Regions from separate parts of the Vibrio misgurnus genome, predicted to be linked through region 3. Evidence: predicted binding sites of a transcription regulator. Region 3 holds the regulator's gene; each other region holds the start of a gene.
What was found. Region 3 encodes CRP, which controls carbon source genes, mostly activating them, when cyclic AMP is high. Its sites were predicted from a motif close to TGTGANNNNNNTCACA; they were not measured.

Region 1: a site for CRP is predicted at 5,896-5,911, ahead of dinG (ATP-dependent DNA helicase DinG). Genes of this name have one in related genera too.
Region 2: a site for CRP is predicted at 2,170-2,185, ahead of mlc (sugar metabolism global transcriptional regulator Mlc). Genes of this name have one in related genera too.
Region 4: a site for CRP is predicted at 2,534-2,549, ahead of OOK74_RS13940 (glycogen/starch/alpha-glucan phosphorylase). Genes of this name have one in related genera too.

Annotation. Positions count from the first base shown of each region.
Region 1 is NZ_CP113241.1:1,515,007-1,523,001, reverse strand. It holds gene OOK74_RS07100 (ABC transporter substrate-binding protein) at 412-1,185, shown strand; gene xthA (exodeoxyribonuclease III) at 1,335-2,141, opposite strand; gene rsmS (pleiotropic regulatory protein RsmS) at 2,225-2,413, opposite strand; gene OOK74_RS07085 (primosomal replication protein) at 2,414-2,965, opposite strand; gene OOK74_RS07080 (sulfite exporter TauE/SafE family protein) at 2,962-3,738, opposite strand; gene dinG (ATP-dependent DNA helicase DinG) at 3,773-5,848, opposite strand; gene OOK74_RS07070 (porin) at 6,357-7,331, shown strand; gene OOK74_RS07065 (DUF2057 family protein) at 7,423-7,995, shown strand, end outside.
Region 2 is NZ_CP113241.1:884,821-892,815, forward strand. It holds gene OOK74_RS04235 (porin family protein) at 64-654, opposite strand; gene cydH (cytochrome bd-I oxidase subunit CydH) at 702-878, shown strand; gene OOK74_RS04245 (patatin-like phospholipase family protein) at 894-2,042, shown strand; gene mlc (sugar metabolism global transcriptional regulator Mlc) at 2,261-3,478, shown strand; gene OOK74_RS04255 (chemotaxis protein CheV) at 3,577-4,515, shown strand; gene OOK74_RS04260 (hypothetical protein) at 4,619-4,975, opposite strand; gene OOK74_RS04265 (ChaN family lipoprotein) at 5,113-6,033, opposite strand; gene rlmA (23S rRNA (guanine(745)-N(1))-methyltransferase) at 6,109-6,927, opposite strand; gene OOK74_RS04275 (DUF2860 domain-containing protein) at 7,075-7,995, opposite strand, start outside.
Region 3 is NZ_CP113241.1:2,212,206-2,220,200, reverse strand. It holds gene OOK74_RS10200 (type I restriction-modification system subunit M) at 1-808, opposite strand, end outside; gene OOK74_RS10195 (aminodeoxychorismate/anthranilate synthase component II) at 1,210-1,803, shown strand; gene OOK74_RS10190 (aspartate aminotransferase family protein) at 2,025-3,239, shown strand; gene crp (cAMP-activated global transcriptional regulator CRP) at 3,324-3,956, opposite strand; gene OOK74_RS10180 (phosphoribulokinase) at 4,199-5,068, opposite strand; gene OOK74_RS10175 (YheU family protein) at 5,163-5,372, opposite strand; gene OOK74_RS10170 (ABC transporter ATP-binding protein) at 5,511-7,436, opposite strand; gene slyD (peptidylprolyl isomerase) at 7,673-7,995, shown strand, end outside.
Region 4 is NZ_CP113242.1:475,553-483,547, reverse strand. It holds gene OOK74_RS13940 (glycogen/starch/alpha-glucan phosphorylase) at 1-2,270, opposite strand, end outside; gene malT (HTH-type transcriptional regulator MalT) at 2,850-5,558, shown strand; gene OOK74_RS13930 (YibL family ribosome-associated protein) at 5,626-5,982, opposite strand; gene OOK74_RS13925 (NAD(P)-dependent oxidoreductase) at 6,196-7,056, opposite strand; gene OOK74_RS13920 (YebC/PmpR family DNA-binding transcriptional regulator) at 7,128-7,847, opposite strand; gene OOK74_RS13915 (DUF3283 family protein) at 7,936-7,995, opposite strand, start outside.

The sequences.
Region 1 (7,995 bases), 700 kb from region 3:
TTATTTGGTATCACTAAGATCGGTTTATCTATCGGCATCAATAATCAATGGTGATGATTGCAAGTGTCGACTTGTAGCACGAGTTAACAGCAAGCATAGCAATCAAATCCATCCTGCGCATCTCAGTTGGTGTACTACTTTGCACCCCAGATACGTACTCATTGCTCGTGTCCTAACTACGAGGGTTATAGGATTGAGCATTATAGGCAAGTCTGTGATTGGCGGCGAGTTTAGCGTGCTTACTCTGTGTATCGATTGATCTTGATCACTTTACTTATGTAAATGAATGATTCCTGATTATCATTATTAATATCAATAGGATAGTTTGATTTTATTTGTGTACTTAAAGTAGTGTATTTTATCTAGTCGCGCACTGTAACACAGTATCACCACCAACACAGGAATCTCGATATGAAAAAATGGTTAGTTGCCAGCGTATTAATGGTGGTGACTCTGAGTGGAGTCAGCCAAGCAAAACCATGGGCCACGCTACACTTTGGTATTGAAGGGGCGTATCCTCCCTTTAGTTGGACTGCCGCTGATGGTTCACTACAAGGCTTTGATGTTGATATGGCGAATGCGCTGTGCGCTGAAATGCAGGTGGAGTGTAAAATCGTTGCTCAAGATTGGGATGGGATCATTCCAGCGCTGCTCGCACGCAAATACGACGCGATTATTGCCGCGATGTCGATAACCGAAGATCGTAAATTGAAAGTCGATTTTACTGATAAATATGCGCTGATCCCGAACAAGTTTATTGCTAAAAAAGGCACTAATCTATCGTTTAGCCGACAAGGTTTAAAAGGGGTGAAGATTGGGGTGCAACGAGCCACCACTCACGATAAGTATCTTACCGATAATTATGGCGATGTAGCAGAGATTGTGCGCTACGGATCTTCGGAGCAAGCTTACCGAGATTTGGCTAGCGGACGGATTGTGACGCTGTTGGGCGACGCTTCAGTATTAGAGGCGGTGCTCAATAAAGTGGGTGGCGATGGATATGAGTTTGTTGGCCCTGCTCTCACCGATGCTAGATGGTTTGGTGAGGGGTTTGGGATTGCCGTACGTAAACAAGATAAAGATTTAGCTCAGCAATTGAACGCGGCGATCAAGGCGCTGCGTGATAAGGGGATTTATCAGAAAATCCAAGCCAAATATTTCACCTACGATGTGTATGGTGAATAATTTCTGCTTCGCTCGGTTGCAATCGGTCAATATGCCTACCGCGATGCGAGGCGGTGAATCTCCCCCTGATTATGGCTCAATAGGGGGAGGGGAATCGCCAGTTGGTTAAGCGGTGATTAAGGGAGTTAAGCAGTGACTAAGGGTTGCTATTAACTAAAAGTGGCCCAAATCGGGGCGTGATCTGATGGCTTCTCAATGGCGCGCAGCTCATAGTCGATGCCAGCCTCTTGGCATGTCTCTGCCAGCGCTGGTGTAGCAAGGATCACATCAATACGTAGACCGCGGTTATCTTCAAAACCACGTGAACGGTAGTCAAACCATGAGAATTGATCATCCACCGTTGGATGCAGTTGACGGAAGGTATCGACTAAACCCCAATCTAATAAGGTTTGTAACCACTCACGCTCTTGTGGCTGGAAGGAACACTTACCAGTTTGTAACCAGCGCTTGCGGTTAGCTTCACCGATGCCGATATCCAGATCGAGAGGGCTGATGTTGATATCGCCCATCACCACTAAACGTTCGCTATTGCTGCGTTGTTCGCGCAAGTAGCCCATCAAATCACGATAGAACTGACGTTTATAAGGGAACTTAGTCTCATGCTCAATATTGTCACCTTGCGGGAAATAACCGTTAAGAATGGTGGTTTTATTACCCGCTTGGTCGGCAAATGTCGCCATAATCATCCGTTTTTGGTGATCTTCGCTGTCGGTTGGGAAACCTTTAATCACTTCCAGCGGGGTTTGTTTGCATAAAATCGCTACCCCATAATGGGCTTTTTGACCATGGAAATAGACTTGATAGCCCATCTCTTCCACCGCTTGACGAGGAAACGCCTCATCATGAACTTTAATTTCTTGCAAACCAATCACATCCGGCTGGTGCTTATCGATCAACGCTTGCAGTTGATGCAATCTGGCTCGCAGACCATTGATGTTGAAGCTAACGATTTTCATGGAGATTCCTTTTGATTGACTGGAGGGTGATGGTATCACCTCTATTTGAGAGCTCACCAGCGCTTGCGTAAGCGTGATATTAGCTAAATCGAATGTGGTTTTGGTGCTAATTTAGATTCTAAGTCATGCTTGACGATCTCAATCGCGGCCAGTGCGATATGTGGTGCAATGGCATGAGATTCCAATAAATAGATCAGATCAACCGCTAGTTTGATCTCATCGGCGGCTTCATTTAATGGAATAGATTGTAAAGGGGTAGATTGCGGCGACATTTAGGCTTTTCTCTCCTGCATGGTGATGCGTTGCTCAAGCTTGATTTTTGCCGCTTGGCAGCGGTTTAGCCGCTGCTCGGCGAGCAGCAATGCTTGTTGCGCGTTCATTTTTTGGATTGGGGGCGCTTGCGCCAGCAATAGCTCTTTATCACGCACCAGTTCCATCAGCCGACGTTCCCAATCCTGATGCTGCGCCAATTCTTGGTAAAGCGCATTAATGGGCTTTTTAAAATAACCGGTGGGCTTCGGCTCTTTACGGCGCACATTTTGGGTTGAAATCTCACGCTTAAGCGCCGCGATTTGTGCTAATAAACGTTCGGATAAATATTCAGCGCGTAGTGCGGTCAAACGGCCACTCTCTTTTTCGCGGATCAAGGCTTGCAAAGTGGCATAGGCTTCGGCAACACAAGGTGTCAACAGCTTACCATGACAATGAAACAGCACCGCATCAAATAATGGTTGGGTGTGTTCACCGCGTTGGCGATCCACATGTGCCGCAGAAGATTTGAGCTCGTTGAGCGCCTCATCCAGTTTGGTGTATTTATCGATCATGTTATCCACCATGCATCGTAAGCCAGTTTTGTGGCGAGCAAAGTCACCAGCACAATAAACAGTGGCCGAATAAAACGCGCGCCAAAACGAATGGCGGAATGCGCTCCGACCCATGCTCCCGCCATTAAGCAGATGCCCATGGTCAGGCCGAGTAACCAGTTAATATGGCCGAGCAGGGCAAATATCACCAGTGAGGAGAAGTTACTGGTAAAGTTCATCGCCTTAGCAAGTCCTGAAGCGAACAAAATATTAAAGCGGTATAGCGCCATTGAACTGACCGTCCAAAATGCGCCAGTGCCCGGCCCCGCTAAACCGTCATAAAAACCTAACCCGAGACCTTGTAAAATTTGTTTACGCTGCAATTTGGGGCAAGGTTGTGGGGTAGTGCTTTGCCGATTGGACTGCGGACGATGCCATACCGTATAGAGAGCGGCGGCTAAGATCAGTAATGGTAGCACTTTGGCGAGCCATTCGGTGCTGATCGCATCAACGGTTAGAGTACCGGTTATCGCGCCAAGTAAGGTGGCAATAAAAGCACGTTTCCAACAAGCCGGATCAAACAATTTTTGTCGATAGTAAGCCCACGCTGCGGTTGAAGAGGCAAATGTCGCTGCGAGTTTGTTGGTGCCTAATGCAAGGTGAGGAGGCAAACCGAGTGACAGCAGAGCCGGCACCGTCAGCATGCCACCGCCACCGGCGACCGCATCAATAAATCCGGCGATAAAAGCCACCAGAGCCAGCACCACTAGAGTGGTGGGTTCTATCCATTCCATCAAAAGCGCATCCTAAGTCGATGATTCGTTATAATTAGTATTCGATGGTACGTTTAAACGGCGGTAAGGCATCCAATAATGCTTTTCCGTAACGCTTAGAGACGACTCGCCGATCAAGGATGACTACTCTACCAGAATCACGTTCTTTACGCAGTAAACGGCCAACCGACTGGATGAGCTTTTTACTGGCTTGTGGAACGGTGATCTGCATAAATGGATTGCCACCGAATTGCTCAATATACTCGGCATGAGCTTGCTCGACGGGGGAAGTTGGCACCGCAAATGGGATTTTGGTGATGATCACGTTCTCCAATAAATCGCCCGGCAGATCCAGTCCTTCCGAAAAACTGCCAGTGCCAAATAAAATACTGGTTTTTTGCTTTTTTATTAGTTTTTTATGTTGATTTAGAATTTCTTGGCGTGATTTTTCGCCTTGGATTTGCAATACCCAACCTCGCTTAGTCAGCTCTTTTTGTAAAATTTCTGCCACTTCACGCATTTGCCAATAGGAAGCAAACAGCACCAAGTTGGCTTTATCTGCTTGTAAGTAGCAGAGTACTTTATCGGCTAAATACGCGGTATAACCTGCCGCTTGTGGCTCAAGCGCCATGTTAGGAATGAGCAATTCTCCTTGCGTGGCATAATCAAATGGTGAGGCGAGGGCCAAAAATTGTACCCCATCCTCGGCTTTTTCACTGATCCCTGCTTGGCGGCAGAAAAAGCTAAACGAATTTAAGGCTCTCAACGTGGCAGATGTCAGCACTGCGCCAATACAGCGGCTCCAGATTTGCTTATCAAGCTGCCAACCAATTTCTAGCGGTGATACGCTGACTAAATAGTCGCCTTCACGTTCGGTACTGATCTCTAACCAACGAGCCAGCGGCGCACCTTTATCTTGATTGGGTTTGGCCATCAGTTGCCAAACTTGGCTGAGATTTTCTAAACGTTGAATATAAAACCCGAGTTCGCCTAATGCCGGTTCGGCAATTCTGGCCGCCAATTCGCCCTCTTTGACCTTTTCCGCAATTAAATCGGTAATTTTGCCTATAGCTTGTGTGGTTTTCTGCGCCGCCTTACTTAGTGCTTGCGACTCTTCGGCCAGCCACGCCGGTAACTCACCATGTTCAAAGCGGTAGATACCCTCGACAAATTGCTGGGCGACAAATTGTTTAGGCAGTTGACCTAACGTGGGAATTAAAAACTGCATTGCCTCGCGAGCTTCTTGTGCAAATCGCTCGGCACGCTTCTCATCACCCAAAGCGGTAAATTTGGCTAATGATTGATTGAGTTTTTCTAGCCAACTGGCTGCGCCTTTTAATGTGGCGGCCGCTGAGGCATGCTCGCGCGCGACAGTTGGTAAATGATGCGCTTCATCAAATACGTAGATTGTCTCTTCCGGCGCAGGCAGGATCACCCCACCACCTAAATCAGCATCCGCCATCACCAAACTATGATTGGCAATAATCACATCCGCTTTATCTAACTCGGAACGTGCTTTTTGAAATGGACAGTGGCGATGAGCGCTAAAACTGCCATTACAGCTGTGTTTATCACTGACAATCATCGCCCATAAATGATCGGCAATCGGGGTTGGCCAAGCGTCGCGATCACCATCCCATTTGCCTTGGTTGAGCGCGTTATAAAGCTCATTCAACAATGCGGTATCTTGCGGTTTCGGTTTGCTTTCGAACAGGGCTATTTGTGCATCATCGGCGGTGCAAGTGGCGGCTAAACGCTCGCTACAGCAATAACGTTGACGTCCCTTAGCCAGAATAAAGGAAAAGCTTTGATCACTGATGCGCCGGTAAAGCGGCAGATCTTTATTCAGCAGTTGCTCTTGCAGCGCTACCGTCGCGGTGGATACCACAACTTTACGTCGATTGACCAGTGCAACCGGGATCGCCGCCATTAAATAAGAGAGGGATTTACCAATGCCGGTTCCGGCTTCGGCCACCAAGATTCGGTTCGATGGGTGATAGTTGCCACTCAGTGTCTTCGCGATTTCAGCTACCAGAAAATTTTGCGCGCGTCGTGGAATAAAGTTATCCAGTTGATGTTGTAGATTGTGATAACTGTTGCGGATCGAGTCTTGGATGTTTTTTGTCAGCATAAGGGAGCCTAAAGTACGTTGCCGTGATGGTAGCACAGTTCAATCCGTGATACCTAGGTCACGAAATTCCATGGTTTTGATTCAAAGTTTGATCTGGATCACGAAATAAAAATGAACTTTTGAGGTGCCGGGTTTGCTTGGTTGCGTGAAAAATATATCCCTTGATCTAGGTGATGAAGTTTTTATTAAAAACTATATTTTCATATTTTGTGGTTTTCTCTTGGAGTTTTGTGCTGTCTAGCCTTGCAATTAGCATTTCGACCCTGTCTGACTTCTAGTTCAGAAGTCGCTCGAAAAAATCACTGCAATAAGTGTAACGCTATGATATTTTTCATTTTATATTTTTTTTGTTGGTTTTTTTTATGATATTTGACATGCAGAATATTCTTTTGCAATCTTAGTCACGCACAGTGGTGGTTATGACTAAACAAAGAGTTAGCAAGCCATCATCACAAAAACAGGGAACCGGATAGGGAATTCCCAACTTAAGAAAAGGCAGTGGATTAATATGAAAAAAACATTATTAGCACTTGCAGTGCTTGCTGGCGCAAGTTCTGTTAACGCAGTTGAAATCATCAAGTCAGATGAAGGTACAGTGAATTTTTACGGTCAGCTCCGTGAAAATATTAAATTTACCGATGCTAAAGGTGAGTCGGACGCAAAAATTGATGCTAGCTCTTCTCGTGCCGGTATTGATGCATCATACAAAATTGCCGATGGCCTAAACCTTATTGGCCTGGTTGAAGTGGGTATTAGTAGTGACTGGTCTAACCGTCAACACTATATTGGCGTCGCAAGTGATACTATGGGGTCGTTGATCTTTGGTCAAAGCTCACCGATTGCCGATGATGTATACGGTGCTGAGTACTCTTATGTCTATGGTGGTTCTGCATACTATTTATATGACAAAGGTCTTGCTGACGAATATTTTTGGCAACCAAATATGGTTAAATATGAGCTGACCAAAGAAGCTTTTTGGCTTAAGGCTTCTTATAATTTAGATGAGCGTGATTCAGCTCCAGAGTTGTATGAACTGTTTGTTGGTACCTCAATCGCTGATCTGACTTTGCATGCCGGTGTAGTTCAGTACACAGATAAGACAACGACTAAAGATGAAAAAAGTGGTAATGATGTTGTACATGACATCGATTCTACGTCAGTAGAAGTTACCGCGGAATACACCTTTGGTGATGCGCTATTTGGTGTAACTTATGCTCATATTGATCGCGATAATAAAGGTGTGGATGAAAGCTCTGATGCATTAAGTATCGGTACTATCATCAAAGTTGCCGATAAAACCAGCGTGTATGGCGGTTTCCAATTTGCCGACACTAAAGCTGCTGGCGATCTAAAAACTGGTTATGCAGGTGTGGAATACAAATTTGCTAGCTGGGGACGTACCTATGTTGAGTACGGCTACAACAAAGAAGATAAAGCCGATGCTGAAAACAATTTAGCAATTGGTGCACGTGTTTACTGGTAATTAACTGTTACCTGAATAAAAACCCAGCGATGGCTGGGTTTTTTTATAGATTAGGTATAACGTTGGCGAAAAGAGTTAAGGATGTAATCAAATGAATCTATTTCTAAAGCTAGTTGCCTCGCTCTCATTAGTGCTGGTATCACTGCATGTTCACGCTAAAGTCATTTTGGAAATTCCTGAATTTGTTGATCTGAAAGTGGTTAACATGGCTAAGCCTAAGTTAATCGGAGGCTTACTCGACACGACCAAAACGGTAGAACTGCCGAATGGTGTTAACCAAATCTTATTTCAATACAATCCGGTATTTGTTAATAAGGACAAAGTTGAGCGAGTTTATGGCGAGTTAATCGTGGTTAAATTTACCGCGGTAGATGACATACTCTCGTTTGCGTTGCCTAACTATAAAAATGCTTTTGAAGCCAAGCGATTAATTGGATCATTACAATGGCAATTGAAGTATGCCGATGGATCTGAAGTGGCTAAACAGCAAGATCAACTGCATATTGAAGGGATAAGGTTAGGCCGTGATTTTACCCAAGACATCGAACAATATAATAAAGATCAAGGTGTAGCAGCGGTAGGTTTGAGCTATATCACGGTAAATAATATCGATGGCCAAGCGGTAGTAACATCGGTTGAGGGTGTTGATCACCCTACGGATTTG
Region 2 (7,995 bases), 1.2 Mb from region 3:
TGTCCAAAAAAACACCACACTCTAGAAGGTATATCCCGTTTTGTGAGTCTGTTAAAACTTGCTTTATAGGCGGATAGTCAGCCCAATTTGCACCGAAGCTTGATTGAGCCAATCGGACTTAAATTTTATGACACAGTTTTCTGAAGATGGCAGAGTACAGTTTGCGCTTGAATCATTGTCAACCATCGAGCCTAGCCAGCGAAGTTGTGCATTGAGCGCAATGTGTGTCGCGATTCTATATTCCAACCCACCAAAGGCACTCGCGGAGAAGCCGTATTTATTATCGGCCCAGCTTACGTCGGTGTAGGTACCGCCAATGCCTAAGCCAAGGAAAGAGGAGAGCTGTGGTGACATCGGGTAGTAAATGCTACTTTGAAAATGCAGCGAATGCAGATGCGCATCTTGATTAGGCAGGGTTTCAACTTGAGTGGGTTGGGCGGAATAAAATAAGCCGACTCGCCCTTTTTCATAGGGCATTTCAAGCGCTATAGCATAGTGAGTCGAACTATCCAGATTATATTTATTACTATTTTGGTCAATAACTTTACCGCCTAATGAATAGCCAATCGAAGGGGTCAACATCCACTCAGCATTGACCAATGATGAAAAAATTAAAAGTAACGCATTGAAAATAAATAAAAATATTTTACGCATATCTAAACCCTAGCCAAGTTTTTGACGATGCTTTTATTGTGATAGTAATGGCAGAATTATGCACAAAAAAACCACAATTCTTGAAGATACTTCACACCGATGCTATTACTTTGCTGGATGATCAAGGAGGTGTTATGGAACAAGATCTGAAATATGCATTAGCAATAGTCGTGATCATTTTTGGCATTTTACTGGGATTTGGAGCAATTACCCTTATCCACTAGCCTAGGTATTTATCGATGAATATCTTGCCGCTAAATTGTGGAGGCGTGGTTTCTGATGCTGGGCCGAAGCTCAACACGCAGCATTTTGCAAAATACATCGGTGGTAAACAGGCTTTGGTTGCTCAAGGTGGTGGCCAGAGAGGAATATTTACCGCTGGTGTATTAGATGCGTTTCTTCTTGCTAATTTTGATCCTTTCCATGAGTTTTATGGCACTTCGGCGGGTGCTATGAATTTGTGCGCCTTTTTATCCGGTCAAGTGGGGTTAAGCAAAGCGTTTATCTTAGAGTTGACCACTCGTAGCGAGTTTTTCCATTTATTGAGCTACGTACGGCGTAGGCAATATATCAATATGCAGTGGGCATTAGATCGGGTGTGTGAATCTCCTTATGGTCTAAATTTGGAGCTTGCTCGTCAAACGTTAGGTCAACGCAAGGCTTATGCCGCCGTGACTGAAGTTGATAACCTAAAAGATGCTTATTTGCCAATGTTGGGCAGCGATTGGCAGCAAGTGCTACTGGCGACTTGTGCGATACCGGGTTTGTACCCAGAACCGGTTACGTTTGCGGGTAAGAGCTACATTGATGGCGGTGTTTCAGCGTCGATTCCGGTGCAAGAAGCTTGGCGTAAACAAGCTCGTTGTATTACCGTGATCCGCACTGAATTTATCCCCGAGCATGATCATACCGCTGTGCCATCTGTGGTTGCTCTCCCAGAGTGGTGGCCCGAGCAGTTGAATTATTTACAACAACGATTACAGCATAAATGGTCAGGATGGCGTCAAGAGTGGCGTGATTTTCTACACCAGCAAAGGCTAAGAGCGAAGCTGCAGCAGGGCGAAAAACATTTCCCTGCACTCAATGGTGGGCGTTGGCTATTCGGTGCCGATGATATTTATCGGTTCAGCCACTTATTTGGCAGTCAATTTGATGCTGGGTTGGCCGATTTATTGATGGTGCATTATCAGACTTATGCATTGACCTGTGAATTTCTTAATCTGCAGCATAATGACACTTTTATTGTTCAAATTATGCCAAGTGAACCGCTGCACGCCAACTCGCTGCTCAGTTCATCACAAGCCTTACTGCATGATTATCAACTGGGTCTTAAAGCTGGCGAGCAATTCTTGACCACATATCATCAGGCAAGCGAATTATGTCGTTGATGGTTTGAATTGTCATTTAGATATTCACTCCGTGTAGTTGCCCCACTAAGGCATATCTTCTACGTCGATTATTGTCGGAATATAAAGCCCAATAATTGGATATAAAACACAAACTTCTAGAGATGTGCGTGATACTTGTCACGCCTATTTGACAAATAGCTTCACAATTACTTCGCAAAGTAAAAAAATTAGTTTGTTGTTGAATTTCGGAGCGCCGCATGTACATGGCTCAACCCGGCCATATTGATCATATCAAGCAGATCAATGCTGGCCGCGTATATAAACTGATCGACCAAAAAGGGCCAATCTCTCGTATTGATTTATCAAAGGAGAGTGAGCTTGCGCCAGCCAGTATCACCAAAATTACCCGCGAATTGATTGATGCCCATTTAATTCATGAAACGACAGTACAAGAAGCCACCAGTCGAGGGCGTCCTGCGGTTGGTTTGCAAACCAATAATTTCGGGTGGCAATTTCTTTCGATGCGTCTTGGCCGAGGCTATTTGACCATTGCGTTGCACGAACTGGGTGGTGAAGTACTGATCGATACCAAAATTGATATTCATGAAATTGATCAAGATGATGTACTTTCCCGTTTATTGTTTGAAATTGAAGAGTTTTTCCAAACTTATGCCACTCAGTTAGATCGGGTAACCAGCATTGCGATTACCCTGCCAGGTTTAGTGAATTCTGAACAAGGCATTGTGCTACAAATGCCGCATTACAATGTGAAAAACTTAGCGTTAGGACCGGCAATTTATAAAGCGACAGGGCTACCGGTGTTTGTTGCCAATGATACCCGGGCTTGGGCGTTAGCTGAGAAATTGTTTGGTCATGCTCAAGATGTTGATAATTCAATATTAATTTCTATTCATCATGGGTTAGGTGCTGGCATTGTGTTGGATGGGCGAGTGTTGCAAGGCCGACATGGCAATATTGGTGATTTAGGGCATATTCAAATTGACCCTAAAGGTAAACCATGTCATTGCGGAAATTATGGCTGCTTAGAAACGGTGGCATCTTCACAAGCGATTCGCGATCAAGTCACAACCCGTATTATGGAAGGGGAAGCGAGTTGCCTGGCTGCCAGTGAAGAAATTTCGATTGAGGATATTTGTGCCGCTGCGGCGGACGGTGACTCACTGGCTGTCGATGTCATTCAACAACTGGGCCGTTATTTAGGCGCTGCGATTGCGATTGTGATTAACCTATTTAACCCAGAAAAAATCTTGATTGGTGGTGTGATTAATCAAGCGAAAGCGATTTTATACCCTTCGATTGAGCAGTGTATTCGTGAGCAGAGTTTGCCGGTTTATCATCAAGATTTGCCATTGGTGGAGTCACGTTTTTATAAACAGGCGACCATGCCTGGTGCGGCATTGATCAAGCAGGCGTTGTATGACGGCCTGTTATTAATGAAAGTGGTAGAAGGTTAACTTAATGATTTTCTTGGTGAGAATATCAGTCTTACTTGGATTTTAAGCGTAAGCTAGCGGTATACTGTTAGCGAACTCTTTATTGAACGGAATTTTGTATGTCAAGCATTTTGAACACGGTCGATCAACGTACGAATCTGGTCGGTGAAAATCGATTGGAGCTGTTACTGTTTAGCCTCAATAGTCGTCAAATCTTTGCGATCAACGTGTTTAAAGTGAAAGAAGTCATCAAAGTTCCACGTTTGACTCGCATGCCTGGATCGCACCCACACATCACCGGAGTTGCCTCACTGCGTGGTGAGCCGGTACCGGTGATCGATTTACGTTCAGCGATTGGTTTTCCTCCCTCTCGAGATCCTGCGGCGGAACAAAACCTGATCATTACCGAATATAACCGTAGTGTGCAGGGTTTTCTGGTTGGGCAGGTGCGCAACATTATTAATACCGCGTGGACTGAAATCCAACCACCGCCCAAATCGGCCGGTAAAGCTAATTATTTGACTGCGATAACTCATATTAAAGAGCACAATCAAATCGTCGAGATTATTGATGTTGAGAAAGTGCTGGCTGAAATTGTGCATTATGATGCCTCGATCTCGGCACAAGTGTTGGATCATGCTTTGCTCGATAATATGGTAGGACGTACGGTGTTAATCGTTGACGACTCTTCAACTGCACGCAATCAAGTAAAAGATACCCTTTCACAGCTTGGTTTGAACATCATCGAATGTCGTGACGGTTTAGAAGCGCTGCATCTTTTGCAAACCTGGTGCGACCAAGGTAAGAATATTTATCAAGAGTTACTGTTGATGATCACCGATGCCGAAATGCCAGGCATGGATGGCTATAAGCTGACCAATGAAGTGCGCAATGATCCGCGCATGCAAGATCTTTATATCACACTGAATACTTCGCTCAGTGGCAGCTTTAATGAAGCGATGGTGCAGAAAGTGGGTTGTAACCGTTTTATTTCTAAATTCCAACCTGATTTGCTGGTACAAGTGGTTCAAGAGCGGCTGAGAGAAGTGTTGGCTTAATATTTTGACTTGTTCTAGACGCAAGGCTCTCACCTGAGCCTTGTGTAAACCGCGATGAATTACCATCATAGTGTTATCACAACCACAGCTGAGCTGTGATGGGTCATAATAAGGCGAGTACAATACCACCTATGGTTGCCGCTGCGGAAAGATATTGCCCTGCGGAGTAGGAGGAGTCCTCGACTTTTTTCATGTTATCTGGGTGATCCATACCTAATGCCCCATAGGTGAAAGATTCCACCTTATCTCCTACCGTCTTATCTTTACTGGTGGGAACGGTACTGCCTCGTTCAAGCTCCTGTAATGCCGCCAACAAGGCTCGACCTTCTTCTGATAAAGTCACTCGGTTCGATTCGACTGATAACGGTGTCGTTGTCGAGTCTGGCTTAATTGGGGCCTGAGAAATTAGATTGGGGTGGGATGGCCGTGTTTGTACGGTTCCTGCGCCTACTGGGTTCATTTCTCTCTCCTAACTCATCACTCAGATAATGTATCGGCGGCAATCGAAAAAACTTGTGCGCTTTTTGTTCGTTACCGATAAAAATAGGCAAGCAAATGCTGTGCCTATTTTTAGACCTGTAGTGATAGAGCCGAGTATTATTGGCAGATGAGATCAGTATTGCGATTTTTCAGCGCTTGGATTGCAGCCGCTTGATGGGCTTTTTGCACATAGCGCACTGGTGGCGTTAGCACCTGCAGTTGATAATCAAGGCTAGTATGGGTGACATCACCGACCGGGGTAATGATCACCACGTTGAGCTCTGGGTTACGACGTAGAATCGAGGCCGCGGTTCCTAATCCCTGTTGAGTATGGAACATACCGGCAATGTGCAATACTTGGCGTTCTGGATGGGCGGCAAGATAGGTAACAATACTTTCGGCCATGGTTTCATCCCAAGTCACTTGCGCAGCATACTGATTTTCGTTTTGAGCCGGATTGCCATGATGCATGGAAGCCATAAAGGTGCGTTTATAAGGCGAATCTTGAGTGTTGATTTCAGCTGCTAGCCACTGGCGCTGCTCTGGGGTTAGCCGCTCAATATACTCAATGCCGATTTGACCAATACAGCGCACGATGGGCTTCGGGGCATTAGCGGCTAGAATGGGCAGTTGTTGGCTTTTGGCCAGTTCGACTAAAGGGCGGTAGTCACTTTCATAATTTGGCCAAGCATTGCTTTGTTGGATCAGGTACTGCTCACCAATTTTACCCGCTAAATACTCATTGAGCACTGGTTGGGCATCACGGGTAAATTGCTCCATCGAAAGTGTCATCGCGTGACCCTGTTCGGCTAATTGTTTAAGCAGATCAGTCTGGAAGCGATGGATACCAGCGTGGGTATGCCATTCTCCTATCAAGATAACATCGGCATTTTTAATCTCAGACGGAAGTTGGTGAATAGAGATCCATTCACCTTGTGGTGTCGCCAGCTGATAATCGTAGAATGTATTGATTGGTGAGGGGGCTGTTGAGCAGCCGGTCAGACTAATAGCAAGAAACAGTGCAGCAATCATGCGCATAAAATGGCCTCCATAAAATGAAGCTTATGGTACTGGAGGCCTCTCATATACGCAATCAATGAGAATTATTATCAGTTATTTTCGTAAATAAACTCGCAGCATAAAATCCGCTTCACACATAAAAGTTTCGCTGTTGCCGACTTGCTGTTTAAATGTCTCACTGGCTCGCCATGCGAAAGGGGTCATTTGCAAAAGATCGGCCGCTTCTGAGCCATTGAGTGTCATTGGGTAGTGCAGTTGGCACTCTTCAACCAGTTCAAACCCATCTAAGGTCTCTGCTTGCTCTGGATGCAAGCGTACTTGGTCATAAATGCCTTGTTTAAATTGGTAGAGATGACGTGCAGCAGGAGTGACGGTGATCACCACGCCACCTTGTTGTACACAGCGCTGTAATTCACTCTCTTTGCAAGGGGCATAGATGCGGATCACAGCTGCAAGGCTTTGATCGGCAAATGGCAGTCGGTGGCTAGAGGCGACGGTAAATTGGCAATCTGGGTAGCGTTTTGCCGCGTAACGGATCGCGACTTTAGAGATATCTAACCCCACCGTTTGCGCCAAATCATCTTGTTGGCGCACAGCATTAGCAAAAAAATCGGTGTAGTAGCCTTCGCCACAACCAATATCCAGCAGGGTTTGTTGATGGCCGGTGAGGTATTTTTGGCACAGCTGCGCGACTTTTTCACGCATCGGCGCGTAGTGGCCGGTTTGTAAAAAACGTCGACGAGCTTGGGTCATCTCTTGGTTATCGCCGGGATCTTTGGAGCGTTTGTGCTGGACGGGCATCAAGTTGACATAGCCCTCTTTCGCGACATCAAACTGATGGCGATTAACACAAGAATAGGCGTTGTGATTTAGCACGAGTGGATGCTCGCAAAGGGGGCATAAAAAGGTCATGGTGGTCTCAAACAACGAAATTGACGGCTAAGTTTAGCGATAGTGGCATCAAATAAAAAGTGACACGCTGGTTTTAGCGCTGCTCAACTTTTACTGACTCGCTGAGGCTCGTAATTAAATCACGGCCTCAGCGAGTCAGTTGACTGGTTAGAAGTTAAAGGCGATCCCGGTTGAGAGGAAAGTGGATTTTTGATCAAAAAAGTTGATCACGTCATTGGTTTCTCGGATACCAGCCATGGCGTTCAGTGATACGTTTTTCCAGCCAAATGGTGCGCGATAAGCGTACAGTGCAAATGCACTCCAGCGTTGAGCATCGCGTGTTGCGGAAAAAATCGGGTGTTCGGTCTGGTAGTCTTCTTGGCCATAGCTGAGAGTCATAAATAATGCTTGCTGGCCGAAAAAATGATTGAGACTGAGTTGGTAATCTAGTGCATTAAAATCAAATGCATCTCCTTCGGCATCGCGTTTGGTATAGCTGACCTGCGGGACTAAAGACCAAGCTCGACTGATTGGTAGCGATACTTCGGCTGACATTTGTTGGTAGATACTGTTGCGATTGAGTAATCCTCTGTCTATAGCGCTCCATTTATCTTCGCTAGCACTCTGCTCTTTATCCACTTGGTAATCTAGATAGGCGTAGCGCAGCGTGAGCGGTAGTGCAAAAGGTGCGGTATAGGCGATACGCCCACCTTGGGCGGTGATATCGGTGGTCGATCTTGCCGCTTGTGTTAGATAAGGATCACGCCAGGTTTCATTAACTCCTGGCAGGGCAGGAAAATATGCCAAGGTGATTTGGCCAAGCTGATCAAATTTATGCGTAATTCCGAGTTCAGCTTGCAGTTGCCCTTCAATCACCTGATCGGAGCTTTGACCAGCAAAAAATTGAGTTTTTCCGGAAGCAAAAGTGTATTGCACATTACCTAAAGGCATGAATCGCATTTTAGATGTGGTGTGTCCCGATTGCTGTAAATTGGGGGTGAGCGCATTATCATCATTGGTATTCATCTGTGATTGAGTGCGTGCGTAAAAGCTATTAAGACTCAATGTGAAGTCCCAGCCTGGCTGATT
Region 3 (7,995 bases):
CATCTTGCCCTTTGATTAGCATATCGGCTTTACAGATAGCGTAAGACTCAGGGTTGAGCTCCTGACCAAAGGCTCGCATTACCGCCTGAGGGTTAAGCTCATGCACATATTCCATACCGGAGGATAAGAAGCCGCCCGTACCGCAAGTCGGGTCATAGATGGTGCGGATAATTCCTTCTTTGTTGAGTGCATCATCATCTTCCATAAAGACCAATGAGGTGGTGAGGCGCACGATATCACGTGGGGTAAAATGCTCCCCTGCGGTTTCGTTCGAACTTTCAGCAAAGCGGCGGATCAACTCTTCAAACACCAAGCCCATTTCATAGTTAGAGATGGTTTTCGGGCTAAGGTCAGTGGTGGCGAACATTTTCACCACTTTGTACAGCAAATCGGCGTCAGCCAGCAGCCCGACAAACTCATCAAACTTCAAGTGCTCGAAGATTTCACGCGCATCGTTGGAAAATGACTGCACATACTTTGCTAAGTTAGCTTTGATGTCTTTTTGCCCCATGGTGGCCAAATTCATTGGCGAGATATTGAAGAATGCGAGCCCTTCTGGATTGGCTGGGGTTTGGGTGGCACGTAGCAGGAATTTTTCTTGTGCTTCTTCCGGCAGGTTGATCGGCGTGATGCGATGGTACTCGGCAACAACAGCTTCTTTACTTGGGGCAAGCACACATTCAAGGCGGCGTAGCAAGGTAAATGGCAAAATCACCCGACCGTATTGCGATTGTTTGAAATCACCGCGCAGCAGATCGGCAACAGACCAGATAAAGGCCGCGACCTGAGAGAAGTTGTTGTTAGTCATAAAAGCTACTTTATTAATAGGCTAATTTTGTGCGTAATGGTGGGGATTTTACCCTAAAATGTGTAGGCATTTGAAAATATGCAGTCATATTTGGGATGTTAACCTGTACATTGATAGATACTTCGGTGTGATCATCTGCATTGCAGCATTTCGTGATTTCAGTCATGCTGATCAAGGCTTGTGTGCGTCAGCTCGGTTGCGTGAAAAATTATGAGTAAATGACGCAGATTAAAACAAGGTAGAACTTGATGAACACCCTGATTACTGTATCCGCAAGGAACGTGATCATCATAAGGGAACGCGGTCAGCGTTTTTAAATTTTACGAATTTCTATTCATCAAAGCCTATTTATCATAAGCATCTGCTTTGATGCCTCTACAATTCAATTAGTTAGGTTTTTTATGCTGCTGATGATCGATAACTACGATTCGTTTACTTACAACCTGTATCAATACTTCTGTGAGTTAGGGGCCAAGGTTAAGGTGGTGCGCAATGATCAGATTGATCTCGATGGTATTGAGGCTTTAGCGCCGAGCCATTTGGTGATCTCTCCCGGGCCTTGTACCCCAAATGAGGCGGGCATTTCGCTGGCGGCGATTGAGCATTTTGCTGGCCAGCTACCGATTTTAGGTGTCTGTTTGGGGCACCAAGCGATGGCGCAAGCGTTTGGTGGTCAAGTGGTGCGCGCACGTCAGGTGATGCACGGTAAAACCTCGCTGATCCGCCATAGCGGACAAGGCTTATTTGCTGGACTGAATAATCCACTGACCGTGACTCGCTATCACTCATTGGTGGTGAAAAATGAGACGCTACCGGAGTGCTTTGAGCTAACCGCATGGACAGAGCTCAGTGATGGTCGTGTTGATGAAATCATGGGCTTTCAACATAAAAGCCTAGCACTAGAAGCAGTGCAGTTTCACCCTGAGTCGATTAAAACCGAGCAGGGTCACCAGTTGTTGGCCAATTTCTTACGGCGCGATACCCTTCCTACTTGAGGCTGCAGTGGTGTTGGCTACGTTCCTTCACCCCAATCACATAGTTTACCTATGCTCATGGGGATTCACTCACTTGCCTCCTAGCTGCAACTCCAAGTTGTTTGGGTATAGTGCTTCGTTTTCTGAGCTATTTTCAATTTTTCATAAAAAAAAGCTTCATAAAAAAACGTTTTTATTGCATAAGTAATCATTAGTGGCGCAGTGTTGCAAGGGAGTGGTTAATGATGATGGAAGCGAGTGTCGATCGGAGTTGGTTTGATGAGGTAATGGTACCTTGCTATAACCCGATGGAGTTTATCCCAGTCAAAGGTCGTGGGGCACGAGTTTGGGATCAAAGCGGAGCGGAGTATATCGATTTCGCTGGTGGGATTGCGGTGAGTTGCTTGGGGCATTGCCACCCAGTGATGGTTGAAGCCTTAACCCATCAAGCCAATCAGCTATGGCATTTGAGTAATATCATGACCAATGAGCCAGCGCTGCGTTTAGCCAAAAAACTCACTCAAGTCAGTTTTGCTGAAAAGGTCTTTTTTGCTAACTCGGGGGCGGAAGCTAACGAAGCGGCCCTGAAACTGGCTCGTCGTTATGCGGCGGATGTGTATGGCGCTGAAAAATCGGAAATCATTGCTTTTAATCAAGGGTTTCATGGTCGCACTTTGTTTACCGTTTCGGTCGGTGGTCAAGCGGCCTATTCGGATGGTTTTGGGCCTAAACCGGGCGATATTGTGCATCTGCCTTATAATGATCTGGCGGCGTTACAAGCACAAATTTCTGATCGCACTTGCGCGGTGATGATGGAACCGCTGCAGGGCGAAGGCGGGATTATTGCGCCCAGCGGCGAATTTGTGCAAGCGGTACGCGAATTGTGTGACAAACACCATGCGCTGCTGATTTTTGATGAAGTACAAACTGGCAATGGTCGCACCGGTGATTTTTATGCCTATCAAGGGTTAGGGATCACGCCGGATATTCTTAGCACCGCCAAGTCGCTTGGTGGTGGTTTCCCGATTGGTGCGATTTTGACCACGGCGAAAATTGCGCAACATATGCAGGTTGGTGTGCACGGTTCGACTTATGGTGGCAATCCATTAGCGTGCGCGGTGGCGGAAGCGGTGGTCGATTTTGTGTCCCAGCCAGATATTTTGGCTGGCGTTCGGCAGCGTGAGCAGTGGATGCGTGCGGAGTTGGCAAAAATTAATCAAAAATATCACCTATTCCAAGAAGTGCGCGGTAAAGGCTTATTGCTGGGGGCGGTGTTGAATGAACAGTGGCAGGGCCGTGCACGAGATATTCTGCAAGCTGCCGGTCAGCAGGGTTTGCTGGTCTTGATGGCGGGAGCGAGTGTGGTGCGTTTTACTCCGTCATTAATCATTAGTCAGCAAGAGATTGCCGAGGGGATGGCGCGTTTAGATAGCGCTATCGCCACGCTGGTTGGTTAGTCATCCGCTGATACACTAAACTAAAAAAAGAGCCACCCAATGCAAAGGGTGGCTCTTTTTATCGATCTGGTGATCACGCAACAGTTAGCGAGTACCGTACACCACGATAGTTTTACCGTGAGCAGAGATCAGATTTTGCTCTTCTAGCATCTTGAGGATGCGGCCAACGGTTTCACGTGAACAGCCAACAATTTGACCAATCTCTTGACGGGTGATTTTGATCTGCATGCCATCAGGGTGGGTCATAGCATCAGGTTGACGTGCTAGGTTGAGCAGAGTTTGGGCAATCCGACCGGTGACGTCTAAGAACGCCAAGTCACCCACTTTTTGGCTAGTGACTTGCAGACGGCGAGCCATTTGACCTGAAAGGCGCATCAAAATATCAGGGTTAACCTGAATCAATTGACGGAATTTCTTAAATGAGATTTCAGCCACTTCACAAGGTGTTTTAGCTCGAACCCAAGCGGTACGCTCTTGGCCTTCTTCAAAGAGGCCCAGTTCACCGATGAAATCACCTTGGTTTAGGTAAGAGAGGATCATCTCTTTACCTTCTTCATCTTTAATCAGTACCGCGACTGAACCTTTAACGATGTAATACAGCGTTTCCGCTTTCTCACCCGCGTGGATCAGTGTGCTTTTTGATGGGTACTTATGAATGTGACAATGTGAAAGAAACCACTCTAGTGTTGGATCGGTTTGAGGTTTACCTAGAACCATAATTATCTCACTTCCTCTGCAGGGTACGCTTGCCGCTATCCATATTTTAGCGAAGCCTCAATTGGGTTTACTAGAATAAAAGGTGTTACCTAGTGCTGCAAGCTCTCTTATGTTTCGATTGAGAATAGTAGCGTCTTTCCAAAATGATTTCTTGATTTTAATCGTGTCACTGACCTGATTTGCTACGCAAAAATGTGCACATGATCACGGTATGAAAAGTAAGCATTCATAACTGGTCGGAGCTAGCCAATTTTTCCGGTTTCAATCAGTTGCTGCAGCAGTGGGCGTACAATTAAATCCATCGCAAAACTCATCTTGCCGCCGGGCACAACGATGGTGTTATGGCGTGACATAAATGAGCCATCAATCATCGCCAATAGGTATGGAAAATCAACGTTTTTAATGCCACGGAAGCGGATCACTACAAAACTCTCATCCAAGGTTGGGATGCCTTTCGCGTTGAGCGGGTTGGAGGTATCGACGGTCGGTACCCGTTGAAAGTTAATATGGGTGCGTGAAAATTGTGGGGTGATGAAGTTGAGGTAGTCATCCATTGAACGGACGATCGAATCCATCACTGCTTCACGTGAATGACCACGATCGCGGGTATCACGCACGTATTTCTGGATCCACTCAAGGTTAACAATCGGCACCATACCAATCAGAAAATCAACGTGCTGTGCAACATTGACTGCGCCATCAACCACACCACCGTGTAAGCCTTCATAAAACAGCACATCTGAGTTTTCTGGCAGCGCTTGCCAAGGGGTAAAGGTGCCTGGGATTTGATGGTATGGCACGGCTTCGTCAAACGAATGCAAGTAGCGGCGAACTTGGCCGGTGCCGCTTTTGCCATATTGACGAAAGAACTCTTCTAGCGCTGAGAAGTCGTTGGCTTGCGGACCAAAATAGCTGATATGGCGACCTTGTTCGCGGGCTTTGCGGATTTCACTATCCATTTCCGGGCGGGTGAAGCGATGAAAGCTGTCTCCCTCAACCCATGCTGGTTTAATGTTCATTATATTGAACATTTTACGAAACGCTTCTGAGGTGGTGGTAGTGCCGGCACCGGAAGAGCCGGTCACCGCAATGATGGGGTGTTTAGCTGACATGACAAACCTTGTCCTTAAGTCCTTGAATTGGGTGCCCACTTGGCTCCCGTTGCTCAATGACTATAGCACGGTCAAGGTTGTCGTCACTGCTGAGTTAAAATGGTTGGCATTTAATATCGACGCTTTCATGCAATTCGGAATAGACGATTGCCGCTTGCCCAGTTTGTAATTGAACGCGTACTTGGGCTATTTTGTCCTCCAGTGACACTTCTATATCGCCATAATCTGTACCTTCACGCAGCACAAATTCTCGGATCAAATTGTCGAGTGTTGCTGGCGCAATTTGTTGCCAGGGGATGATCATCAATACCTCTTGATTTGATAACAGATTGCTCGGCTTTCACCGAATAGGTTGCCGAGTGTCTGTGCTATCTCGCTGTCCATCAAGTGGTCCAGCGAGATAACCAGCGTCGGGGTTAGGCGGTTTGTGCGCTAGCGTGCTTTAAGCGTTAAATTGCTGTTCCATCTCTTCTAAGATTTCCTGTTCGCTCATCCAGGCTAGTTCGACTTGCTCTAGCTCGGATTTGGCGGCCGCTTGTTTGGCCAACACCTCAGTCAGGGTGGCTTTATTTTCGACTTGGTACAGGGCGCTATCCGCTAACTGGTTTTCCATTTCGCCGACTTGTTGGTTCAGTTGGTCGAGTTTATTTTCTAACTGGGTCAGTTTTTTGCGAATTGGCGCGGTGAGCTTACGAAAATCGGCTTCACGGCGCTTTTGCTCTTTTTTGGCCGCTGCGCTGTTGGTGCTGTTGGTGCTGTTGGTGTTACTGCTAGTTTGGGTTTCTTTGCGTTCGGCTTTTTGCTGATCGGTCAGCCATTTGTAGTAGTCATTCAAGTCACCATCAAATGGCGCAACTTGGTGATCATGCACTAAATAGAGATCATCGGTGGTGGCGCGCAGTAAGTAGCGATCGTGGCTGACGATCACCATTGCGCCTTCATAGCTTTGCAACGCTAAAGTCAGCGCCTGACGCATATCCAAATCCAGATGGTTGGTCGGTTCGTCGAGCAGCAGTAGGTTGGGCTTTTGCCATACAATCAGTGCCAGCACTAAACGGGCTTTTTCACCGCCAGAGAAAGGCGCAACTTTTTCGAGGGCTTTTTCACCATGAAACCCAAAGCTGCCTAAGTAGTTACGTAGCTCTAACTCATTTTTATCGGGGGCGATTTGCATCATGTGTTGCAGTGGCGTCTCTTCCGGATGCAGGGTTTCTAACTGATGCTGGGCAAAGTAGCCAATTTTTACCCCTTGCGAGTAGCTGCAGTCACCCGATTGTGGTTTCAGATCCCCAGAGAGCAGTTTGATCAAGGTTGATTTACCGGCTCCGTTACGGCCAAGCAAACCGATGCGGCTGCCGGGCACCAAATTCAAACGGATTTTTTCCAGAATTAAGTTATCGCCGTAGCCCGCCGCCACTTGATCCATCATCAGGATCGGGTTCGGTAGCGCGGCTGGCTCACGAAATTCAAAACTGAACGGGTTATCAAATTGGGCTGGCAGCACGGTTTCCATCCGCTCTAACGCTTTGAGTCGGCTTTGTGCTTGGCGAGCTTTCGACGCTTTATAGCGGAAGCGATCAATATAGCTTTGCATGTGCGCCATCTGTTTTTGCTGCTTTTGATAGGCCGCTTGTTGCTGGAGCATTTTTTGCGCGCGTTGGTGCTCAAAGGATGAGTAGTTACCGGTGTATTCGTTTAAGGTCTGATTCTCAATATGCACAATCCGGTTGATGATTGGGTCGAGGAAGTCTCGGTCATGGGAAATCAGGATCAGCGTACCAGGATAGCTTTGTAACCAACGTTCGAGCCACATTACCGCATCCAAATCTAAGTGGTTGGTCGGCTCATCGAGCAGCAGTAAATCTGAGCGGCAAATCAGTGCTTGTGCCAGGTTTAAACGCATTCGCCAACCACCGGAAAATTGGGTCAGATTCCAGCTCATCTGTGGTTGTGAAAAGCCCAAGCCGTCCAGCAGCTCTGAGGCGCGAGCACGAATACTATAACCACCGACCATCTCGATTTTGCCGTGCAGCTCCGCCACTCTCGTGCCGTTATCGGCCATTTCCGCCTCAGCTAATTGACGTTCTAGCTCGCGATATTCGCGATCACCATCAATCACATACTCCAGTGCGGTGCGATCTAGGGCTGGGGTTTCTTGCGCTACCCAAGCTAATTCCCAATAGGCGGGTTGGCTGAACGATCCCGCATCAATTGAGAGTTCATCTTTCAGCAATGCAAACAGGGTTGATTTACCACAGCCGTTTTTACCGACTAAACCGACTTTATCGCCGGGATGAATGGTGGCTGAAGCGTGCTCAAGGAGGGGTTTACCGCCGCGCAGTAGCTGAATATCAGAAAAGGTAATCATAAAAAATCGTTTATCGCCGGTTGAATTTGCGCTCGGAATAGTAGGTGGAATAAGGATAAAAGTCGATCATTATACCGATTCGGGTATGATTGCGCCGAGTCAGCATGCCGATCCGTCGATGATGGGAATTTTTAAGCCGGAGTAATTGAGTTTCTGCGTGTGATCTTCATAATATCGACAACTTTCTTCTTTTGGCGGGTATTTGGCCGTCGAGAGACAACCTCCCTGGAGCAGTTATGAAAATTGAAAAAAACACGGTAGCAAGTCTTGCTTACCAATTGACTATCGAAGATGGCGTGGTAGTGGATCAGTCTACGGTTGAAGCACCACTGGATTACCTGCACGGTCACAATAACCTGATTTCAGGTCTTGAGCGTGAGCTAGAAGGCAAAGTGGCGGGCGATAAGTTTACCGTAACGATTGCACCGGAAGATGCGTATGGCGAACACAATGCTGACTTAGTGCAACGTGTTCCTGCGGATGTGTTCCAAGGTGTTGATGAGTTGGAAGTGGGTATGCGTTTCTTGGCCGATACCGATCAAGGCCCGATCCCAGTTGA
Region 4 (7,995 bases), on a different replicon from region 3:
AAATAAGGATCGCCACCATTGAGTAAGCTGTCATAAGTTGCACGCAGCTTACCAGGCTCGCCAGGAGTGAACTCATCACCAAGCAGTAAATCAACCGAGGCTTTGAGCAATGGATCAGCATGGTAGAAATCAAATGGGTTATAACCACGCGCTTTCAGCGCTTCTACACCATCGACTTCCAGACCAAAGATATAGATGTTGTCATCACCGACTTCTTCACGGATCTCAACGTTTGCACCATCCATAGTACCGATGGTTAACGCCCCATTAAGCGCCATCTTCATGTTGCCGGTACCCGATGCTTCTTTACCTGCTGTCGAGATTTGCTCCGAAACATCCGCCGCCGGAATAATGATTTCGGCCATGCTTACTCGATAATCCGGAATGAACACCACTTTGAGTTTGTTGCCAATTCGCGGATCGTTATTCACTTTGTGCGCGATCATGTTGAGCGCGTAAATGATCTCTTTGGCAAGGTGGTAACCCGGCGCTGCTTTCGCGGCGAAGAACACCACGCGTGGATGCATATCGAAGCTTGGATCATTGATCAAACGATGATAGAGCGACAGGATATGCAGCATATTGAGGTGCTGACGTTTGTACTCATGCAGACGTTTGATTTGTACATCGAAGATCGCATTCGTATCGAGTTCGATATCCATGTGATCTTTCACCCACTCTGCCAGACGCACCTTATTGGCTTTTTTCACTTCCATAAAGCGTTTCTGGAATGCGGCATCTTCCGCGTACTGCGCCACTTTGCTCAATTGATCCAATTTAGCTGGCCACTCATGGCCAATTTTTTCCGAAATCAGCGCAGATAAGCCTGGGTTACAGAACTTCAGCCAGCGGCGAGGGGTAATACCGTTGGTCACATTTTGAATTTTACCCGGATACAGATCGACAAATTCAGGGAACAGATCACGCTTGACCAATTCAGAGTGCAGTGCCGCTACGCCATTGACCGCATAGGATCCCACCACACATAAGTTGGCCATGCGCACCATGCGATGGAAACCTTCTTCAATGATCGACAGCTTTTGCTGTTTCGCGACATCACCCGGCCACTTAGCGCGCACATCTTGCAAGAAGCGATGGTTGATCTCGTAAATGATCTCCATATGCCGTGGCAATAGACGTTGGATCAGCGACTCACTCCATGTTTCTAAGGCTTCAGGCAACAAGGTGTGGTTGGTGTAAGCGAAGGTTTTGGAACAGATTGCCCACGCGGCTTCCCACGATAATTGCTTTTCATCAATCAAAATACGCATCAACTCAGGGATCGAGATGGTCGGGTGAGTATCATTCAACTGGATGGTTTGATATTTAGGCAGATCAACCAACGCATGACCTGCGGCCTCATGGCGACGCAAAATATCGTGGATCGAAGCGGCACTGTGGAAATACTGCTGCATCAAACGCAGAGTTTTGCCTTTTTCATGGTTATCATTCGGATACAACACTTTGGTGATGTTACCAGCATCGATCAATGCGTGCTGCGCTTCAAAATAATCACCATTGTTAAAGCTGGCCAGCGAGAACGGTGCAATCGCACGACATTCCCATAAACGCAGCGGATAAACCGTATTACTTTGGTAACCAACAATCGGTAAATCCCATGGCATGGCTTGTACTAACATGCCCGGTACCCAGCGGCGCTGCTCTTTACCATTGTGATTGATCACTTCTACGTGACCATAAAAACCAATTTCTTGCTTTAATTCTGGGCGAGCGACTTCCCAAGGGTAGCCTTCCACACCACACCAAGCATCCGGTGCTTCTTGCTGATGGCCCTGTTCAAATGACTGCTTAAACAGACCATATTCATAATGCAAACCATAACCCACGGTCGGGTACTCTTGCGCAGCGCAAGAGTCCATAAAACAGGCCGCCAGACGGCCTAAGCCACCATTACCCAAAGAAGGATCGCGCTCTTCTTCCAGTAGATCGGTCAGGTTTTGTCCCAGCTCGCCCATCGCTTCGGTCACGGCTTCATACACGCCCATACTGATCAAATTATTACCGGTTAAGCGGCCAATCAAAAATTCTAACGATAGGTAGTTAAGACCTTTGCTGTTGAGGATGCGTGGATCTTGCTCGGTTTGTAGCAGATCAAAGGTAGTAAATTCAGCCAAAGCGCGTCCCATGGCTAAGTACCAAGCACGTGCAGAAGCCTGCTCCACGGTTGTCGCGTAAGTCGCGCTCAAATGGCGCTTCACGTTGGCTTGGAACAACTTCTTGTCAAACTGTTTCTGTTGAGTAGGTTTCATTGTGAAATCTCAGGTTATGGTTCTAATTCATCTGATCCCTATCCTGCCTTGATGACGTACACAAAACATCCTCCTATTTTTCTGGCCAATTAGGAGGAGATAACAAGGCGTAGAGGCGCAGTCTTCTGTGGTGAGTGATCTGAATCGCATCAATCGGCAACTGAATCACCGCTAGCGGTGATTCGGATCACACCTCCAACTGATTAACCATAGTTAGGCTTAATAAAAGTTTGGCTGTTCGATTGTTGAACAATTACTCACTATGTGAAATAGATCGCAATAAACTCTTCGTTATTACCGATTTTTTCAGCAGATTAGGTAGGGGATGAGCCAATAATCGGATGCCAGATAAGTATAATTAGTGATAACACTCACAAATCTAGGGCGTAGTTAACTCTAAAACGTGAACAACACGAAAAACTCAGCATGGCTCAATCAACGCACCGAATAACTTCAAGTAACATCGCTCTATCTGAGTGTGATATGCCTCGCGTACTCACCTCTCCCACCCGCAGATCACTGAACATGATCTGCCCCAAGAGCATGAAGCTCTGGTAGTAAATAGACGAGAGAAAGAAGATGTGGATCCCTTCGAAGTTAACTCGCCCAGGACGCTTGCATAATGCGATCGTTCGCCCCCGTGTTCTGGACTTATTGCAACACGCTACCTGCTATAAATTAGTGCTATTTCGCTCCCCAGCCGGTTATGGCAAGACCACCATGGCCGCGCAGTGGTTGTCGGATAAACCGAATGTCGGTTGGTACAGCATTGATGAGAGTGATAACGACCCGTTTCGATTTATCAACTATCTGCTGCAAGCAATCAACAAAGCTAGCCATAATGCCTGCCCCAATGCCCAAAAATTAGCCGAGAAACGTCAATTCTCCTCGCTGCATTCACTGTTTAGTGAAGTGTTTTCCGAACTGGCCGATTACCACAATGAATGTTATGTAGTGCTGGATGACTATCACTTAATCAGTGATGAAACCATTCATGAAGCGATGCGCTTTTTCCTCAAGCACATGCCCGATAATTTAACGCTCGTGGTTACTAGCCGTTCCACTCCACCGCTAGGCACTGCCAATCTGCGCGTACGCGACTTAATGATTGAGATTGGCAATGAACTGTTGGCCTTTGATACCGAAGAAACCACGCGCTTTTTCAATCAACGCGTGGCCGATGGGATTGATACACTGACAGCCACCCATCTGCGTGACTACGTAGAAGGCTGGCCATCGGCACTTCAATTAATCGCGCTCCAAGCTCAGCACCAACAGCGCACGCTCGCGCAAACTGTTGAATCAGTGGCACACTTTAATCACTCTCATTTGTGGGATTATTTGGTCGAAGAAGTGTTCGATCTGCTCGATGACGAAACCCGCTATTTCTTAATGCAATGCTCCGTCCTAGATCACTTCGACGATGCCTTGGTGAGTAGCCTCACCGGACGTGATGATGCGCTGGCGATGATTGAATCACTCAATCGCTTTGGCTTGTTTATTTCGCCCTTAGAGGGAGAAAACAACTGGTATCGCTTCCATAACTTATTTGCCGAATTTTTGGCCCATCAACGCCAAGCTCGCGTTCCGCAGCAAGAGCAAGATTTACAACGCGCGGCGGCCAAAGCTTGGTTAAACGCAGCTACCCCTCATCAAGCTTTGCGTCATGCGCATTTAGCACAAGATAGCGAACTATTGGCCAGTATTTTGAGCCAATTTGGTTGGAAGATGTTTAACCAAGGCGAGCTAGAAGTGCTGGAATCCGCCATTAATCAACTCTCCCCAAGCCAGCTGTATCGGGAGCCGAAACTGTGCATGCTGCAAGCTTGGCTCGCCCAAAGTCAGCACCGTTATAATGATGTAGGAGCTTTATTGGCGAAAGCCGCCAATGAGATGACCGCGCTTAATGTCAAACTTTCCACCAAAGAACAAGGCGAGTTTAACGCACTGCGCGCACAAGTGGCGATCAACCAAAATGAGCCGGAAAAAGCATTAGAATTGGCCGAGCTGGCTTTGAGCCAACTGGATCACACCACCTATCGTAGCCGTATTGTGGCCACTTCAGTGGTCGGTGAAGTGAATCATGTGTTGGGCCATTTGAGCCGGGCGCTTTCCATGATGCAGCAGACCGAAAAACTGGCGCGTCAATATCAAGTTTATCACCAGGCATTGTGGGCTTTGTTGCAACAAAGCGAAATTTTGCTGGCACAAGGTTATGTACAAGCCGCTTATGAAGTGCAAGATAACGCGTTTAAATTGATTGAAGAGCAGCAACTGCACCAAGTACCACTGCATGAGTTTTTATTACGCATCCGCGCACAAATTTTATGGTGTTGGAACCGCTTAGAGGAGGCGGAACAAGCTGCTTATCAAGGACTCACTGTGCTAGATAACCACGCGCAAAGTAAGCACCTACACAGCTATTCGATGCTAGCCAGAATTGCGATTGGCCGTGGTGAGCTGGACAAAGCAGGACGGTTTATTGAGCAAATCCAACATCTGCTGAAACAATCTACTTATCATGTTGATTGGACAGCCAACGCATCGCTCTCTTTACTGCTCTATTGGCAAGCCAAAGAGAACCACAGCGAAATCCGCCAATGGCTACAATCCAGTATTCGCCCAGCACAAGCCTGCAACCATTTTTCTCAGTTGCAGTGGCGCAATATCGCTCGCGCACAGATTCAACTCGGTGAACTCAACGAGGCACATACCACTCTCAGCTTTATTCAAGAACAAGCTGAACAGTATCAATTGGTCACCGATATGAACCGTAACTTGATTGTGCAAGCCTTACTGGCCAGCACTCAAGGCGATAACCCACTCGCTTGCGACAAGCTAAAACAAGCGCTACGCCTCACCAATCAGACCGGTATGATTGGCAATTTTCTGATCGATGGTGCCCAAATTGGCCATTTGCTGGAAAAACTGGTTCAGAAAGGCGAATTGGGTGATTTAGAACGCCATCGTGCCCATCTGCTACTCAAAGAGATTTCCACCACTCAGCGTAGTCGTTCGGTACATTTTGATGAGGAGTTTGTCGAGAATCTGGTTAATCACCCGAACATTCCGGAACTGGTGCGCACTAGCCCACTCACCCAGCGTGAATGGCAAGTACTCGGTCTGATCTACTCCGGTTTCAGCAATGAACAGATCGCTCATGAACTAGATGTAGCTGGCACCACGATTAAAACCCACATTCGTAACTTGTATCAAAAGCTCAATATCGCCAATCGTAAAGAGGCGGTGCAAACCGCAGAGCAACTGCTGCAATTAATGGGTTACTGAGCCGGTAAGCCCAATAGCAAAGCGCCAGCAAATGCTGGCGCTTTAAATTCAAAAAAAAACCGCAGGCTTAGAACGGCTTAGGAGCAAAACCGGTCATCACCGCCACTTGTAACGCTTTACCAATTTTGGTGGTCGGGTGAACAATCACCAAACCTTTAACCGATTTTTTCAGCTTACCAAGATCCGCTTGCTCAAGCTTAGTCAGCTCACGTGAAAACGGCATATCGGCAATCGCCTTACGCATCTTATTGAGATCGTAATCTTGCTTACCTTTAACGCTGTTGAGTCGTTTGGTTAAGGTTTCTAATTCGTCGGTGAACTTGCTGACCATCTCCGAATCGGCACGAGTTTTTGCGGCATCCAGCTTACGGCGGCAAGTATCGATGCGATTGTTAAGTTGTTGAATATCAGTTTTAAGGTTCATGATGGTCGCTCTATCGAACAGAAAGGGCGCAGAGTATAGCACGCAGTTGTGAGTTATACTCCGACAACTTTCCACCTAGCCAACATAATCTGGCTTATTGGCGCGGCAGATTACCCTATCAAGCCCTTCCACAGTATCAAACTGGCCAAATGTCACAGAATAAATAGCGCACACCACGAAGAGTTGCGATTGTTTACAGTGTAAATTCGCTGACTATTGGCTGGCCTTAATCAGCACTGAGGTATCCATCCGCCCTAGTCCTTGCTGGGAAAGTTGTTGATAAGCAGCGAGCGTACTTTCAGTCATCGGTAACTTCACGCCCAGTTGTGCCGCTTCATCAATACAAAAGCCCAAATCTTTGATCATCCAATCAATCGCAAACCCAAAATCAAATTTGTCTTGGCTCATAGTCACCGCACGGTTTTCCATTTGCCAAGAGCCCGCGGCGCCATTTTTCAAACAAGCGACCAGATTGGGGATATCCAGCCCGGCTTGCTCGGCTAAGATCAGCCCTTCTGATAAGCCATTAAGTACCCCAGCAATACAAATCTGGTTGACCATCTTAGCGCGCTGCCCCTGCCCTGCGGCTCCCATCAAAACCGAAGAACGTCCGTAAGCGGCAAAAATCGGCTGCATTTGCTCAAACAGTGCCGGCTCACCACCACACATAATGGTCAGCACGCCATTTTCCGCCCCCGCTTGCCCACCAGAAACCGGCGCATCCATAAAGCGCACATCCGCTTGCTGACAAGCGGTGGCTAACTCTTGTGCCAGCGTAGCCGAAGTTGTGGTGTGATCAATCAACACCGCACCGGCTTTCATCGCGGCTAACGCACCACTGGCCGCCGTGGTCACACTGCGCACATCGTCATCATTGCCCACACAAGTCAGCACCACATCGGCATCCGCCACACACTGCGCAATACTGGTTGCATACTGGCCAGCAAATTGTTTGCTCCACTCCACGGCTTTGGCTGTATTACGGTTAAACACCGTGACCTCAAATCCGGCCTTTTGCAGATGACCAGCCATCGGATAGCCCATCACCCCCAAACCAATAAAACTGACTTTCATCTTGTTATCCTTATTGTTTTTTTGATCCTAAAAGAAAAAACCGAGCTTTCGCTCGGCTTTTTGAGTAACGCTTATTCGATATCCGCGTTGTGGTAGACTTGCTGTACATCGTCGCAGTCATCCAGCATATCAAGAAATTTCTGGAATTTTTCTGCATCTTCACCACTCACCACAGTGCGCGTTTGTGGCACGAAAGTGATCTCTTCCACATCCAGCGTCAGATCTGGGAATGCTTCATTCAAGGCAGTTTTGACTTTGAAGAACTCAGTGTTCGGTGCAAACACGGTGATCACACCCTCTTCCAGCTCAATGTCGGTAACTTCCGCATCCGCCATCATTAGCGCTTCGAGGATCGCTTCCTCATCATCGCCTTGGAATTGGAAAACTGCTTGGTGGTCAAACATGTGCGCAACCACACCCGGTGTACCAATTTTCGCGCCGGTTTTAACAAAACATTGGCGCACATCTTGGTAAGTACGGTTACCGTTATCTGATAAACAGTCAACAATCACACTTGCACCGCCAGGACCAAAACCTTCATAACGCGCTGGTTGGTAATCTTCGCCGGCACCACCGCTGGCTTTATCCAGCGCTTTTTCAATCACGTGTGCCGGTACTTGGTCTTTTTTGGCTTTGGTGATCAGATGACGCAGCGATAAGTTCATATCCGGATCAGTACCACCGTTTTTCGCACAAACGTAAATCTCTTTACCGTATTTTGAGTAAACTTTAATTTTTGCGCCTTGAGTTTTCGCCATTGAGGCTTTGCGCACTTCAAAACTTCTTCCCATTGGGATGTTCTCTCTAATTCAATTTGTTGCGACGGATTTTAGCAGAAGGCTTGCGGTTTGCAATTTGCCACCTACTGAGCACGAGGCGCTACGCAACGCCCATCACTCTTTTGTACTTGTCTATCGACTGTTGAAACCACTGCTTTTC